Linked DNA regions of Prosthecobacter dejongeii. Each later gene encodes a partner of the first gene's protein in a complex. Links are inferred from orthologs where the notes say so. Each region holds a gene or a part of one and is shown on either strand. Other genes may lie near its edges.

The links.
Region 2: the proteins of HNQ64_RS18570 (region 1) and dapF are in contact, whole or in part, in a solved structure (PDB 5YGU), measured with the Escherichia coli proteins. The link is inferred for Prosthecobacter dejongeii from one-to-one orthologs.

What each region holds. Positions count from the first base shown.
Region 1 is NZ_JACHIF010000009.1:79,520-87,653, reverse strand. The notes cover bases 3,097-6,018. They hold HNQ64_RS18570 (RNA pyrophosphohydrolase), read left to right. Parts: upstream 3,097-4,268; coding sequence 4,269-4,769; downstream 4,770-6,018. Other genes in these bases: HNQ64_RS18565 (hypothetical protein), read left to right, coding at 4,791-6,018; folK (2-amino-4-hydroxy-6-hydroxymethyldihydropteridine diphosphokinase), read left to right, coding at 3,692-4,219; dapB (4-hydroxy-tetrahydrodipicolinate reductase), read left to right, coding at 3,097-3,669. In the rest of the region: HNQ64_RS18590 (hypothetical protein), read left to right, coding at 1-1,418; HNQ64_RS18585 (MFS transporter), read left to right, coding at 1,540-2,889; more of dapB, read left to right, coding at 2,932-3,096; more of HNQ64_RS18565, read left to right, coding at 6,019-6,614; HNQ64_RS18560 (hypothetical protein), read left to right, coding at 6,869-7,846; HNQ64_RS18555 (hypothetical protein), read left to right, coding at 7,883-8,134. UniProt on the Escherichia coli protein: Master regulator of 5'-end-dependent mRNA decay.
Region 2 is NZ_JACHIF010000004.1:294,372-299,747, forward strand. Bases 1-2,770 are described here. They hold dapF (diaminopimelate epimerase), read left to right. Parts: upstream 1-864; coding sequence 865-1,677; downstream 1,678-2,770. Other genes in these bases: trpA (tryptophan synthase subunit alpha), read left to right, coding at 1-811; dapA (4-hydroxy-tetrahydrodipicolinate synthase), read left to right, coding at 1,696-2,574; HNQ64_RS11755 (alpha/beta fold hydrolase), read right to left, coding at 2,620-2,770. In the rest of the region: more of HNQ64_RS11755, read right to left, coding at 2,771-3,519; HNQ64_RS11760 (hypothetical protein), read left to right, coding at 3,718-3,921; HNQ64_RS24335 (C39 family peptidase), read left to right, coding at 4,191-5,376. UniProt on the Escherichia coli protein: Involved in the succinylase branch of the L-lysine biosynthesis and in the biosynthesis of the pentapeptide incorporated in the peptidoglycan moiety. Catalyzes the stereoinversion of LL-2,6-diaminopimelate (L,L-DAP) to meso-diaminopimelate (meso-DAP).

The DNA of each region.
Region 1 (8,134 bases):
GCTACACGCCCTACCTTCATTTACCCCCACTGGCTGGCTTAGCCTCTTTTGAAGAAGCTGCCAAACCTGGGCTGGGAGTCGATGAGAGTGTGGACCGCATCAAGCGGTACCACTTCGCTCTGAAAAGGCTCATGCAAATCCTTCAAGCGAGGTTGACGGCGGAGCCTATTTACGAGCTTAAAATGGCCTTCAGCCTGCACAGTCACTACTGCGCGGAACACTGCACCGCCATGCGCGAAAGGGTGGCGGAGATGCGCACCCCTCCGCTGGGGCTGGAGAAGATTCCTGATTCTCACCTGGACCTCTTCTTCAAAGAGATCCAAAACGCACCCACCACGGCTCAGTTACTCATCGGCCTCTATGACTATGCTTTCCCGGCCCTGCTTCGGGGACTGCGACGACACGTGGCGGAAACCAATCCCTTGAGTGATCACCCCAGCCTGCGCATCTGCCGTTTTGCGGCCTTAGAGATCGCCGAAGTTGTGGAATACGGCACCCAGGCGGTGAAATGCGTGGTTAGTGAAAAACAGCGGGGAGAATCGGCTTCTTGGGTCTTGTTGTTACAGTCTTTGTTAGACGCGGCTGGTGATTTGGATGGTGCCTTAGAGAAAAAAGCTCTCACCCAACCTTTGCAATTCAGCCAGCAGCCACGTGCGTATGAGAAGCTGCCCCAGCGGGATGAGCGCTTTCCAGATCCCTACAACATGGGCGTCCATGCCGAGGAGTTTCTTTACGATCCTCGATTCCAGAGCCGTGACAAGACCCTGATGATGTACTACAAACGGCTGCGTGAGATCGACGTGCCGGAGATGATGGCCACCATTTTGACAGAGACTGAGGCCAAGCCCTGGGGTTATTACAAAGACATGACCCGCCAGCTCTGGGATGAGGCCCGCCACGCCATGATGGGGGAGGTGGGGTTTGTGAAGCTGGGCATTGATTGGCCCCAGCACGTCATGGTGAATTTCACTTGGTCCCTGGGGCTGAACTCTCAACTTCTTCCCTGGGAAAGACATGCGGTGCTCTACTTTATCGAACAAGGGCTCATGACCAAGACGGGCAAACGCTTCGAGTGGGAAGTGGGTGCGGAATCCGGCGATCCTCTCAGCAAACTCTTTCAGGACTACGACTGGGCTGATGAGGTGCTGCATGCCCGTATCGGCCGGGACTGGTATGTCAGTGCTTTTGGAGATCAAAAAGAGGCGATTGATTTCGGCAGTGCCTGCTGGAGCAAGGTGCTTAGCAACTGGAGTGCCTGGAAAGAGGAAGGGAAAACAGACCACCGCAACTGGTGGCCAGGGCTTTACCAAAACTTCTGCGAGCGACAGGGCCTCCAGCCAGACCCCCAGGCCCTGGCGTTTGCGACTACCTATGAGGCCACCCGGGCAGATCTGGAAAAACTGGCTGCCAGCGCATGATCTCCGTTCATTCATGGGGAAGACTCGCCTGTGTGAGAACGTACTGAGGGGCGCATACTAAAAGCGCATTTATCTAGCCATTCGTTCCGGGGTTGCTAGCATCGCGCCTTTTCAAACCCCCATGGCTGCTGATTCTACCTCACCCCTCGACCGCGCCCGGCGGAAGGCCTTCATCCGCCTGCTGCCTGTTCTCTTCATCAGCTACATGATCGCGTATGTGGATCGTGTGAATGTGGCCGTTGCGAAGCTGACGATGATGAAGGACATGCCGGCCTTCACGGATGCCGTCATTGGTTTTGGCAGCAGCTTATTCTTTATTGGCTATTTCCTGCTAGAAGTCCCCGGCACCCTGATGGTGGAACGTTGGAGCGCGCGGAAGTGGATCTGCCGCATCATGGTCACATGGGGTATGATGGCGGGTCTCACGGCCTTCGTCCGCACTCCGGTGGAGTTCTACACCGTGCGCTTTCTTCTAGGGTTAGCGGAAGCTGGCTTTTTTCCTGGGGTCATCGTTTATCTGACGCACTGGTTCACTTCGCGAGATCGGGCCAAGGCGCTCTCCTACTTCCTGGTGGCCACACCCTTTGCTCAGATGCTCAGCCCCATCTCCAATTGGGTGCTTAAATACGGCACCACCGAGGTCCTGGCGAATGGTGAGACGCTCGTGCACCCGAAGCTCCTAGGCCTCGTCGGCTGGCAGTGGGTGTACATCCTGTGGGCCATCCCCGCCGTCGTCTTGGGCATCGGTGTCCTTTGGCTCCTCACGGATCGCCCGCGTCAGGCCACTTGGCTTACACAGGAAGAGCGTGATGCTCTGGAAGCCGAGTTAGAACGCGAGCGCCAGCTCAAAACCAAGGGCAAACGCATGACCCTTTTGGAGGCTTTTTCGCATCCCAAGGTGCTGCTGCTCTGCGCCGCTTACTTTTTCATCACCACGTGCAGCCACAGCATGGAGCTTTTCATGCCCAGCGTGATCAAGGATTGGTACAACGTCAGTCGGGATCAATTCACGTGGCTCATCGTGCTGCCACCTTTGCTAGCGCTGTGCGGTCAGCTTTTCGGGGGGTGGAGCTCGGACCGCTTCCAGGAGCGCCGTCTCCACGCCTGCATCCCCATTGCCATCGGTGGTATCGCCATGCTGCTGGCCCCGCTTTCTCATGGGAATCTGTTTTGGACGATGGTCTGCCTCATGGTCACCTTTGCCGGATTTAAGACCTACATGCCCGCCTTTTGGTCCCTCCCCAGTCTCTTCCTCGCGGAAGCCGCAGCCGCAGGCAGCATCGGTCTCATCAATTCCGTGGGAAACCTGGGCGGGGCGGTGGGGCCCTCCATCATCGGTTGGATCAAAACCAACACGGGTTCTTACATCAGTGGCTTTTACTTCCTGGGCAGCTCCATGCTGATTGCCTCCCTCATCGTATTCTTTCTCGGCCTGGGCACTCGCAAGCCGAAGTCGGTCGAGGAAACGTGAACAGTTGCGTACTTTCCAGAAACGGCTATCTCCACGGCTCTTATGAGCGAATTCAAACTTCTTGTGACAGGCTGCAAGGGCCGCATGGGCCAGGCAGTCATCAGTGCTGCTGCAGCGCAGGGCGTGCCTGTGGGGGCGGGCATTGATGTGGGGGACTCTCTTTCGGATGCTCTGTCGAAGTGCTCCTGCACGATTGATTTCTCCTCTCACCATTTCACGAATGAATTGCTAACGGAGTCCCTTCGTTTGGGAAAGAGTCTCGTTATCGGCACCACGGGTCACACCGACGAAGAACTGGCTCAGATCAAGGAAGCCTCCAAGACGATCCCGGTGGTCTTCGCGTCGAATTTCAGTGTCGGTGTGAACACCCTCTTCTGGCTCACACGCAAGGCGGCGGAACTCCTTGGCCCGGACTTTGACCTGGAAGTGGTGGAGATGCATCACCGCATGAAAAAGGATTCCCCCAGCGGCACTGCCCGCACTTTGGTGGAGATCTTGGCTGATGTCCGTGGTCTGGATTATGATACCGACTGTCGTCATGGCCGTTTTGGCGATGTGGGGGCCCGCACGCCGAAGGAGATCGGCGTCCACGCCTTGCGCGGTGGGGATGTCGTGGGAGATCACACCGTCGTTTTTGCGAATGTGGGCGAGCGTGTGGAACTCACTCATAAAGCTAGCAGCCGTGATACCTTCGCAGGCGGTGCCGTACGTGCCGCTCGTTGGTTGGCCGATAAACCCGCCGGTCTTTATGACATGCAGGACGTGCTCGGACTGAAGTAAACAGCACGCTGTTTCCCCCTTCATGTCCGCTATCGCTTTTGGCATCGCCCTGGGGTCCAACTTGGGAGATCGGCGTGCGAACTTGGAGCAGGGGGTGGCGCATCTCCTCCATCGCATCCCTCAGGCCCAGCTCCTGGCGGGTGCTTCGTTGTATGAAACGGAGCCGGTGGATTGTGCGCCTGGAACCCAGGCTTTTTTGAATTCGGTGATTGAGCTTCAGGCGCCACTCACCCCTGTGGAGCTACATGCCCATTTGGTCGCAGTCGAGTCCCTGATGGGGCGCCCTCCTGAGCGTGCCCACCATGCCCCTCGCACATTGGATTTAGATCTCCTTTATGCGGGAGATTATGTCAGCACAGATCCCGTCCTCACGGTGCCGCATCCGCGTCTTCATCTGCGTCGATTTGTTCTCCAGCCTTTGGTGGAAATCCGCCCTCATCTGAAACTTCCTAGCCTGCCTGGAAAGATAAGCGAGGCCATGGCCGCCCTCTCAGACGAACCTGACAGTGTGCGCTTCGCTGGCACTTGGCGGTATCATCTCGTTGCTTGATGGATCCCTAGGTGACAGCAGGCCTTAAGGACGTATTCTGTGCCGCCCCATGTCTGAAAGTCACGCCACGCCCATCACCATTCCCATCCTTTATCGCCCCAATGTCGGGATTATCCTGACCAATGAGCAGGATGAGATTTTTGTCGCTGAGCGGATCAACATTCCTGGGGCTTGGCAGTTCCCTCAGGGCGGCATTGACGATGGCGAAGATGCAGAAACCGCCATGTATCGAGAGATGGCTGAGGAGATCGGGGTTACCCCAGATAAAGTGATGCTGCTCGAGCGTCGCGATGGTTACCGTTATGCCTTTGCCAAAGGTCGCCTGAAATACGGCATCTACGGTGGCCAGGAGCAGAGCTATTTCCGCTGTCGTTTTTTGGGTCAGGATAGCGATGTCAATCTCGCCGCCACTCATCAGGAGTTCAGCCACTGGCGCTGGATCAAGCCGGAAGAATTCCAGATGTCTTGGGTGCCCAAATTTAAACGGGCCGTTTATCGCCAGGTCTTTTTGGACTTCTTTGGGCTGGAGTTAGCTCCGGTTGAGAATTGAGCTTACCGCCTCTCTGTCTGCATGAGTCACCATCCACGCTTCTCTAAAGCCCGCGCTGAGTTGGGGGCGATGTCGTGGAATGTTCCGCAGGATGATTGGGACTCTCCGTGGAGCTTTGAGAGCGAGTGGACCCCTCCCTCCTATGCCAACGAAAAGAGGTCCAATTCCACGCGATCCTCCGCCACTCCATTGGTTGATCCAGGGGCACTGGAAAGCCCGCGTTTCACTCCCAGTTCACAGGCTCAGCCCGCTCATGTTCCTGACATTGCCGCTCATGGCACCGTCTTGAGATTTGAAGCTCCAGAGCCAAGACCACCTCCGCCAGCCCCGGCTCCCGCGACCGAAACAAAAGTCGCCAACCTCGTGGCAGAAGACATGCGTTTTAGGCCACCGGGAGTGCCTCCGAAAAAGCAAGCGCCCACTGCATTGCCCAAAGTGCCAGAGCCAGTCTCTCCGCTCGCGGCTGATCCAGAGATTCTCTTCCCACCTGCGGCTCCTCAGTCAGATCCTGAGCACCCTCATCCAACAGAGCGCCGGCGAAAGCGCACGCTCCGTCGTCGTGTTCATCGTCAGTCTTGGGGCACGTTGATCTCTTTGAGCTTGGGCACCTTAGGGTTTACCCTCCTAGCCTGGATTTACTTGCATGATTCGCCGCGCGAATCGGATGAGGATCTGCGCCCTGTCATGGCTGTGGACCAGACACCCGTGATCCAGGCACCCACCAAACTGCGAGCCTTTTTGGACTCGATCGTTCCTGTGGAGAACGTCTCCTTGCGCACACAGCCACCTTGGGCCTGGGACACGCCTTCACTGGCCACCTACATGCAGGTCAATGGCACCGCTTTAGACAATCTTCGAGATCTTTTGGAGGACTATGACTGGCATCCTCATCACTCGGACTGGTATCGTGAAGATGCCAGTTCCCGCTCAGGTTGGGGAAATGTAGGGACTCTCTTGCAGGCCCAGGCCTCTTACCTCGCCCGGCGTGGGGATGAGGAGCCTGCTTTTGTCGCGGCCATTGATCTGGCGGAAATAGCCCGGCGTTTGCAGGATGTCTGGGCTTGGCCAGGTTACATGGATCGGGGGCTAGAGCTGCAAACTGCTGCCGCTCAGATTTTGGCCGAGCTCTTGAAAGCCACCCGGCTGGATAGCGCCACGCTAGCCCGCTTTCAGAAAGAATTCAGCCAGTGCCAGCCAGAGGATGACCTCCTGCGTCAAGCCTGCGCAGCTTACTACATACATGAGAAGAAACTGCTGCTCGGTCCTGCCAGCGGGGAACTGCTAGATACCATGCCTGGAGGCCGCCTTCATCAGCGCCCTGGACGCCTTTTTTTTAAAGTGAACGAGACGCTTAGCCTCTTCGCCTCCGCTTTTCGTGATCTGCGAGATGAGATCAGCAGGCCCCCATACACGCGGCTTTCCGTTTCAGCCTCTCCTAGCCGCCGCATTCGTCTGACCCAGCCACGTTTTTACCACCCAAATTCCAGCGGAGAAACCTACTTCAGTGACCGCATTGCCCCTCGTTTGAAGCTGCCTGAAGCACACAGCCTGGCCCAGGCTAGGCATGGGCTGGTGCGTTGCCTTTTTGCCGTCAGGCGTTACTTGGCGGAAAAGCAGACTTTGCCTCGTCAGTTGAATGATCTTACTCCCACCTTTCTGCTGTCTCTCCCGGTGGATCCATTTTCTGGCGAGCCTCTGCAATACGATGCCAGCCGGGGGCTTTTGTCCTCAGTCGGGCTCAATCTGGTGGCTGAAGGTGGGCGCACCACCTCAATACCCATGGAAGATGAGCGTGAACCGACCGTCGAATTGGGGATTTCCATCGCCGTGCCAGTCAAAAAGTAAGCAAGCACGATCCCCCTCTTTCGGCCCTAGGTCGTATAGGCGCGGGTAACTTTGGCATGGATGAGAATCCTGACTTCTGAGCATCTGTAGTTAGGCCTGCATCCTGAACGCCTCAATGACGGCACCCAAGAAGAGCCTTTTAGCTTACCGAAGTTCACATAGATGTGGCTGAAGGACCTTGGCGTAAGATGTAAGAATTGTGTTAGAAGCATTTTTTCTATCTCAAAAACTCCGTTTTAAGCCAGATTAAAACGATGGCTTCAAACACCCAGGTCATTCCTCACCATGATGGGCTTGTGACGCGTGATGCACTCGCGGCATATCTCCATGTCTCCTGGCCGGAAACACCCGTCAGCATCTGGCTGCATCGTTTGGAATTTTGGTGGGATAAAAACCCCCACCGCGAGGCAGACTCGCATCTCGGCTACACGGCTCTTGCAGGGGAAGACATTGTGGGGTTTGGCGGCTTTATTCCCGCTATGTTTGCGTGGCAGGGACAGCCAGTCCCGGGCCTGTACGCCACCAGTTTTCGGGTGGATGAAAAGCACTCCAAAGCGGCTGCGAAGATGTTTCTCAACCAGCGCGAGGTCATGCAGAAGCACGTCATCGTCCATTCCACCCCTTTGCCCAAGATCCAGACGGCCTTGGTCAAAATGGGCGGGCGGGGGGAAACGCAGGTGACTTGCCACTACGTGGCTTTAGGCAAATTAGGTTATTTCAATGGCCAGCCACCCTGGCCAGCCCTGGCATCGGGCATGAAGATCGTGAGCGATCTCAATGAAGTGACCTCCCTCGCGCGCCCTTACCAGAAAGCAGATCGGATTGAAAAATGGACGACGGTGGACTCTCTGAAATGGTATTGCCTTTCGCCCATGCGCCAGCACTACTTCATCGGGGCGGTGGATGCAGCAGGGGTCTTGAGCTCCTATCTTTTGATCACCGCACGCCGCCGCCGTGGCATCGCAACTTGGGATGTGGTCGAGACATTTACCACCCGCGAAACTCCCGAGGAACTTATGGCTGTGCTGGGCACGTTGGTGCATGAGCCAGATCGGCTTCCAGGCCGGAGGCGCTTGCTGACGGTGACTGATTTTGGGGATGAGCCTTGGCTCGCCCAAATGCCGACTCTCATCCGCAGGAAAGAGCAGGTCTGTCATTACTTTCTGCTGCCTAAAGACCTGTCTCACGCGCCGAAACACACCGTGCTGGCAGAAGGAGATTTAGGCTTGTAAGTTGTTTACTTCTCTGGGTTAGGCATAGTGGAGGCTATGTCCTGCCACATTGAGCCTTACACTGACAGCGTCTCGGCGCGGGCAGAGTTAGTGCCTTTTTTGTGCCAGGAATTACCCGACGGCCCTTCTGAGGAACTTTGGCAACAGCGGTTGAAACACTGGTGGGATGAAAATCCCCATGCCAGTGATTCGGCCGAGCGCGGCTGGGTTTTGAAAGCGGCTGGTCGGCTGGTTGGTTTTCTGGGCTTTATTCCTGTGCGCTATGCCTTCGCTGGCCAGCCTGTGCCA
Region 2 (5,376 bases), on another replicon or contig:
TGCTTTTTCTAACCGCCTTGACCGTCGTTTTGCTGAGCTCCGTTCTTCTGGGAAGCGCGCCTTTGTGGCGTATATCGCTGCGGGGGATCCGACGCTGGAAGCGACGGTGGAGATGGTGCTGGCGCTGGAGCGGGCGGGGGTGGATGTGGTGGAGCTGGGGGTGCCGTTTTCGGATCCGCTGGCGGATGGGGTGGTGAACCAGATGGCGGCGGACCGTGCGCTGAAGGCGGGGGCGACTTTCCCGAAGGTGCTGGAGATGATCCGGGTGCTGAGGACGAGATCGCAGATCCCGCTGGTGCTGTTTACTTACCTGAACCCGATCTATACGTATGGGTATGAGTGCTTTCACACGGATGCGGTGGCGGCGGGTGTGGATGGGGTGCTGGTGCTGGATCTGCCGCCGGAGGAGGCGCTGCAGAATGCGGAGCTGAGGCCGACGCCGGAGCTGGCCCATATTCAGTTGATCGCGCCGACGTCGCCGCCGGAGCGGATCGAGCTGATCGCGCGGAATGCGGAGGGTTTTATTTACTATGTTTCGCGCCTGGGGGTGACGGGGGCGCAGGTGGAGGTGGCGACGGGGATCGCGGAGCAGGTGGCTGTGATCAAGCAGTTTACGGAGGTGCCGGTGTGTGTGGGCTTTGGGGTGTCTAACCCGGAGCAGGCGGCGACGGTGGCGAGTATGGCGGATGGGGTGGTGGTGGGGAGTGCGATCGTGAAGCTGATCGAGCGGGAGGGGGCGGCGGCGGATCTGGCTGACCAGGTGGAGGTGTTTGTGCGGCCTTTGGTGGCGGCGGTGAAGGGGCTGGTGTGAGGTGTGTTGACGCGTGGGTTTTTTTGCTTTTTTGTTTTATTTTTTTGATTTTTATGACTCTGAATTTTTGGAAGATGAATGGGGCGGGCAATGATTTTGTCATGCTGGACAATCGGGATTTGTCTCTGGTGCTTTCGGGGGAGGTGATTGCGCGGCTGTGTGATCGGCATCGGGGGATCGGTGCGGATGGGCTGCTGTGTGTGGAGCCGGCGAGGGAGGGGGGGGATTTTAGGATGCGCTATTACAATGCGGATGGGGGGGAGGCGGAGATGTGTGGGAATGGGGCGCGGTGTTTTGGCCGGTTTGTGAATCGGCTGCATGAGGATGGGCTGACGCGGGTGCGCTTTGAGACGCTGGCGGGGATGATTTCGGCGGAGTTTGAGGGGGACCAGGTGCGGATCAATATGAGTGCGCCGCATGGGCTGACGCTGGGGGCGGTGCTGCCGGTGGGGGGGGAGGTGCTGACGGTGCACTCTGTGAATACGGGGGTGCCGCATGCGGTGGTGTTTGTGGAGGATCTGGAGGGGGTGCCTGTGCGTGAGTGGGGGGCGGGGCTGCGCTACCATGAGGCGTTTCAGCCGCGGGGGACGAATGCGAATTTTGCGAAGGTGGTGGCGCCGGGGAGCATTGCGATCCGGACGTATGAGCGCGGGGTGGAGGATGAGACGCTGGCGTGTGGGACGGGTATGGTGGCGTGTGCTTTGATCCACCACGAGCTGACGGGGGCTGCGAGCCCGGTGAGTGTCTTGGTCAAGGGGGGGGATACGCTGCGGGTGGGCTTTACGGAGGTGGCTCCGCATGAATATTCTGATGTGACGCTTTTTGGCCCGGCGGATTTTGTTTTCCAAGGCTCTGTTACTCTCTAATTTCTTTTTTTTACTCTCATGTTCGCAGGAACCCATACCGCTATTGTTACCCCTTTTCTCAACGGTCAGCTCGATGAGGATGCGCTGAAGAAGCTGATCGATTTTCAATTCGACCATGGTGTGTCGGGCGTGGTGCCGTGTGGTACGACGGGGGAGTCACCGACGCTGGACTATGATGAGCATGAGCGTGTGGTGAAGCTGACGGTGGAGTTTGCTAGGGGCCGGGGTGTGGTGATGGCGGGCACGGGATCTAACAGCACGCGGGAGGCGATCGAGCTGACGCAGGAGGCGGAGGCTGCGGGGGCGAATGCGTCTCTGCAGGTGGCGCCGTATTACAATAAGCCGACGCCGGAGGGGCTGTACCAGCATTTTAAGGCGATCGCGGATAATACGAAGTTGCCGATCATGCTGTATAGCATCCCGGGGCGATGCGGGATCGAGATCGGGCTGGATGTGGTGGTGCGGCTGGCGGAGAGCTGCCCGAACATTCGTGCGATCAAGGAGGCTGGGGGGAACCCTGAGCGGGTGAGCCAGATGAAGCAGGTGCTGCCGGCGGATTTTGAGATTCTTTCTGGGGATGATGGTCTGACGCTGCCGTTTATGTCGGTGGGTGGGGTGGGGGTGGTGAGTGTGGCCTCGAACCTGATCCCGCAGCAGATCAGTGATCTGGTGAAGCTGGCGCTGAAGGGTGACTTTGCGGGAGCGCTGGCTATCCATCAACAGTATTACCCTCTGTTTGCGGCTTTCCTGAAGCTGGCGACGAATCCGATCCCAATCAAGACGGCGATGGCGCTGGCTGGGCATTGCACGAATGAGCTGCGCCTGCCGCTGGTGCCGATGGAGGAGGCGAAGACGGAGGAGCTGCGCGCGACTCTGACGAAGCTGGGGCTGGTCTAACCGAGGGCGTGTCTGTGATGAGCTATTGATCTTCCGTGAGGGGGATCAATGGCTGATGTGGCATGAAGCGGGCGGTTTTGGCTGGGCGAGGGCTTTTTCCAAAATGGCGTCTAGGTGGGTGACGGGGAGGGAGTAGTGGCCTTCCTCGGCGAGCCATTCGGTGGTGGTGTGGGGCATGATGCTGGCGAGTTTTTCGGTGTAGCGCCAGTCGATGTTACGGTCTTGTTTGCCATGCCAGAAGTGGATGGGGTAACCGATGGAGCCGACTTCGAAACCCCATTCGGAGAGGTAGATATCGGCATCGGCAATGACGGCTTTGGGGCCACGACGAAGGGCCTCGAGCATACCTGCGCGTACTTTTTCAAAGACGATGGGGTCTTTTAAAACGGCACGGTCTGCGCGGCCGAGCATTTTCATGAGCCATTTGAGTGGGGCTTGATCGGGGTGGCCACGGGCTATTTTTTCGCCCAAACGCAGGATGATGCCGAGGACGGTGGGGAAGGCATGGCGCAGGCGGATCATCATGCGGTATAGCCAAAACATGTGCTCGTAGCCCAGGAAGGTGAGCGGGGGGGCACCGCAGATGATGGTGGCGCTCAAGAGGCGCTGAGGCATGTGGAGGGTGGTGACGAGGACGTAGGGGCCGCCGCCGGACCAGCCGAGGATGTGGAATTGATCTAGGGCGAGATGGTCTGCGAGCTCCGTTAGGAGTGGGGGCCAGTCTTTGAGTTCGCGTCCTTCATGGAAGTCGGAAAGCCCAATGCCTGGGCGATCTGGGGAAATAAAGCGCAGGCCGTATTTTTTGCCCGCTTCATCCATCAAAGCTCCCTGAATGCGCGCGCTGGGCCAGCCGTGAAAGTAAAAGCAAGGGGTGCCCTTAGGGTCACCATGCAGGGCATAGCCTAACGTGCGTCCTGTGGACAATCGAAAAGTATGGTCAGCCATGCGTTGTTAAAGGGGGGGGAGGGGAGTGTGGAAAGTAGAGCTGAGATGGGCTTCTCGCAATCGGCATCCCATGAGTAAATGGGGCATCTCCTGGCAAGTGGTGGATTCGGATGTTTTAACTTCTCTCTTTTCTAAAAAGGGTCTCAGATAAAACGCGATTGCACGCCGACAAACCCCCTCTAATCTTGAAGCGCGCTCATGAAAACTGTCCCAGCAATCCTCGCCCTCGCCGCTCTTATTCTCGTTTCCGCTTCTTGTGATAAACATTCCTGGGAGGAAACAAAAGTATTGCATGAAGGCATGCACAAGGAAGGTCATGGTGATGCTCATCACGGTAAAGCAGAGGAGCACGCGAAACCTGCCGCTCATGCTCCTGAGGCTGCTAAGCCTGCTGCGCATTGAGTTCGCGAATCCGAGGAAAGACTTTCGCTGGCTTTCCCGTTATTTTGTAGAGTCCTTTAGGCTCACTTTGGTAAAATATCCAGAGTGAGCTTTTTTTTGAGCATCTCCCGTAGAAAAGAATCTAAATATCGATGGTTATTCCTTTTGCTCACTTTTCGTCTCGTCCGCGTCTTGTAAGAACCGGCGTGGTGAAGTTTTTTCGTGGATTTTCTATCTTGATGTTGCTGGGGACTTTGGCAATTGCTCCCCTAGCTTTTTCACAGCAGTCTGTGACAAATGTTCCTATCAGAGCTTTAGATGCTCTCGCCAGTGAAAATATCTGGCAAATCACGACGGATCAATTTCAGCAGCATTTTGAAAAGATTGGCCTGCAATGGCTTTCTGAAAAACGCGATCAAGCACGTTTTTTTGGTCCCGGGCTGAGTTTGTGGCAAGGGCAGCTCAAGGTGACTGAAGCGATTGTTAATTTCAGTTCCGAAGGCCAGCCTAATCGCATCAGCCTTTCTATTTTTAATCGTGGGGATAGTGACAGCGAGTTTGTAAATCGCGAGAAATTTGAAGCTTTAGTTGAAAGTCATCGGACTAAGATTGGCCAGATCCTAGCGGTGTCTTCAACGGAGCGCGGGAAGGACAAAACTTCGGCTGTTGCTGCTGAGGGTTACGTTTGGGTCAAGCCTCCTACGGCTTACCTCCTCGAATATTCCTTCCAGCGAGAGGTAAAGTCTCGCGACTTACCGTTTCGTCCAGAGTTTATCCGTTTATTGATGGCTCCGGTTCCTAAAACGGGGACGACCCCAGGAGGGGGGGCTGTGGCTGCTAAGGCATCTTCAGTCACGAAGGACTCTCTAGCGACGAATTTGAAGCGTGAGGAAAATGGGGATGTCGTCATTGCAAATGTCCCGATGGTGGATCAGGGGCCCAAAGGTTACTGTGCAGTCGCTACTGCGGAGCGGGTTTTTAAATACTATGGTATCCCCGTAGATCAGCATGAGATGGCCCAGGTGGCTGATAGTAGCAGCGATGGGGGAACAAGCCCGGCTAAGATGTATGAAGCTTTGAATAAGCTGGAAGGGCGTCTTCGGGTACGAGTCAGAGTCATCGAAAATTGGGATTACAAGACGTTCATGGACATGGTGGGAGATTACAATAAAGAGGCCAAACGAGCTGATAAGCGTGAGGTCAGCGCGGCCCCACGTGGTGGCACCATTTACATTGATGAGATCTATGGTGCTATGGATGGTGAGGTTCTCAAAACCTCACGTATTGGCCGTGACCGTTCAGGCTTTGGCAAATTCCAGCGCAGCATTACTGGGTTGGTTGATCAGGGAATCCCCGTCATGTGGGGTGTAATGCTAGGGCTCTTGCCTGAGCCGGAAATTCCCCAGGCTTCAGGAGGTCACATGCGCCTCATTATTGGCTACAACCTCAAAACCAACGAGTTTCTGTACACCGACT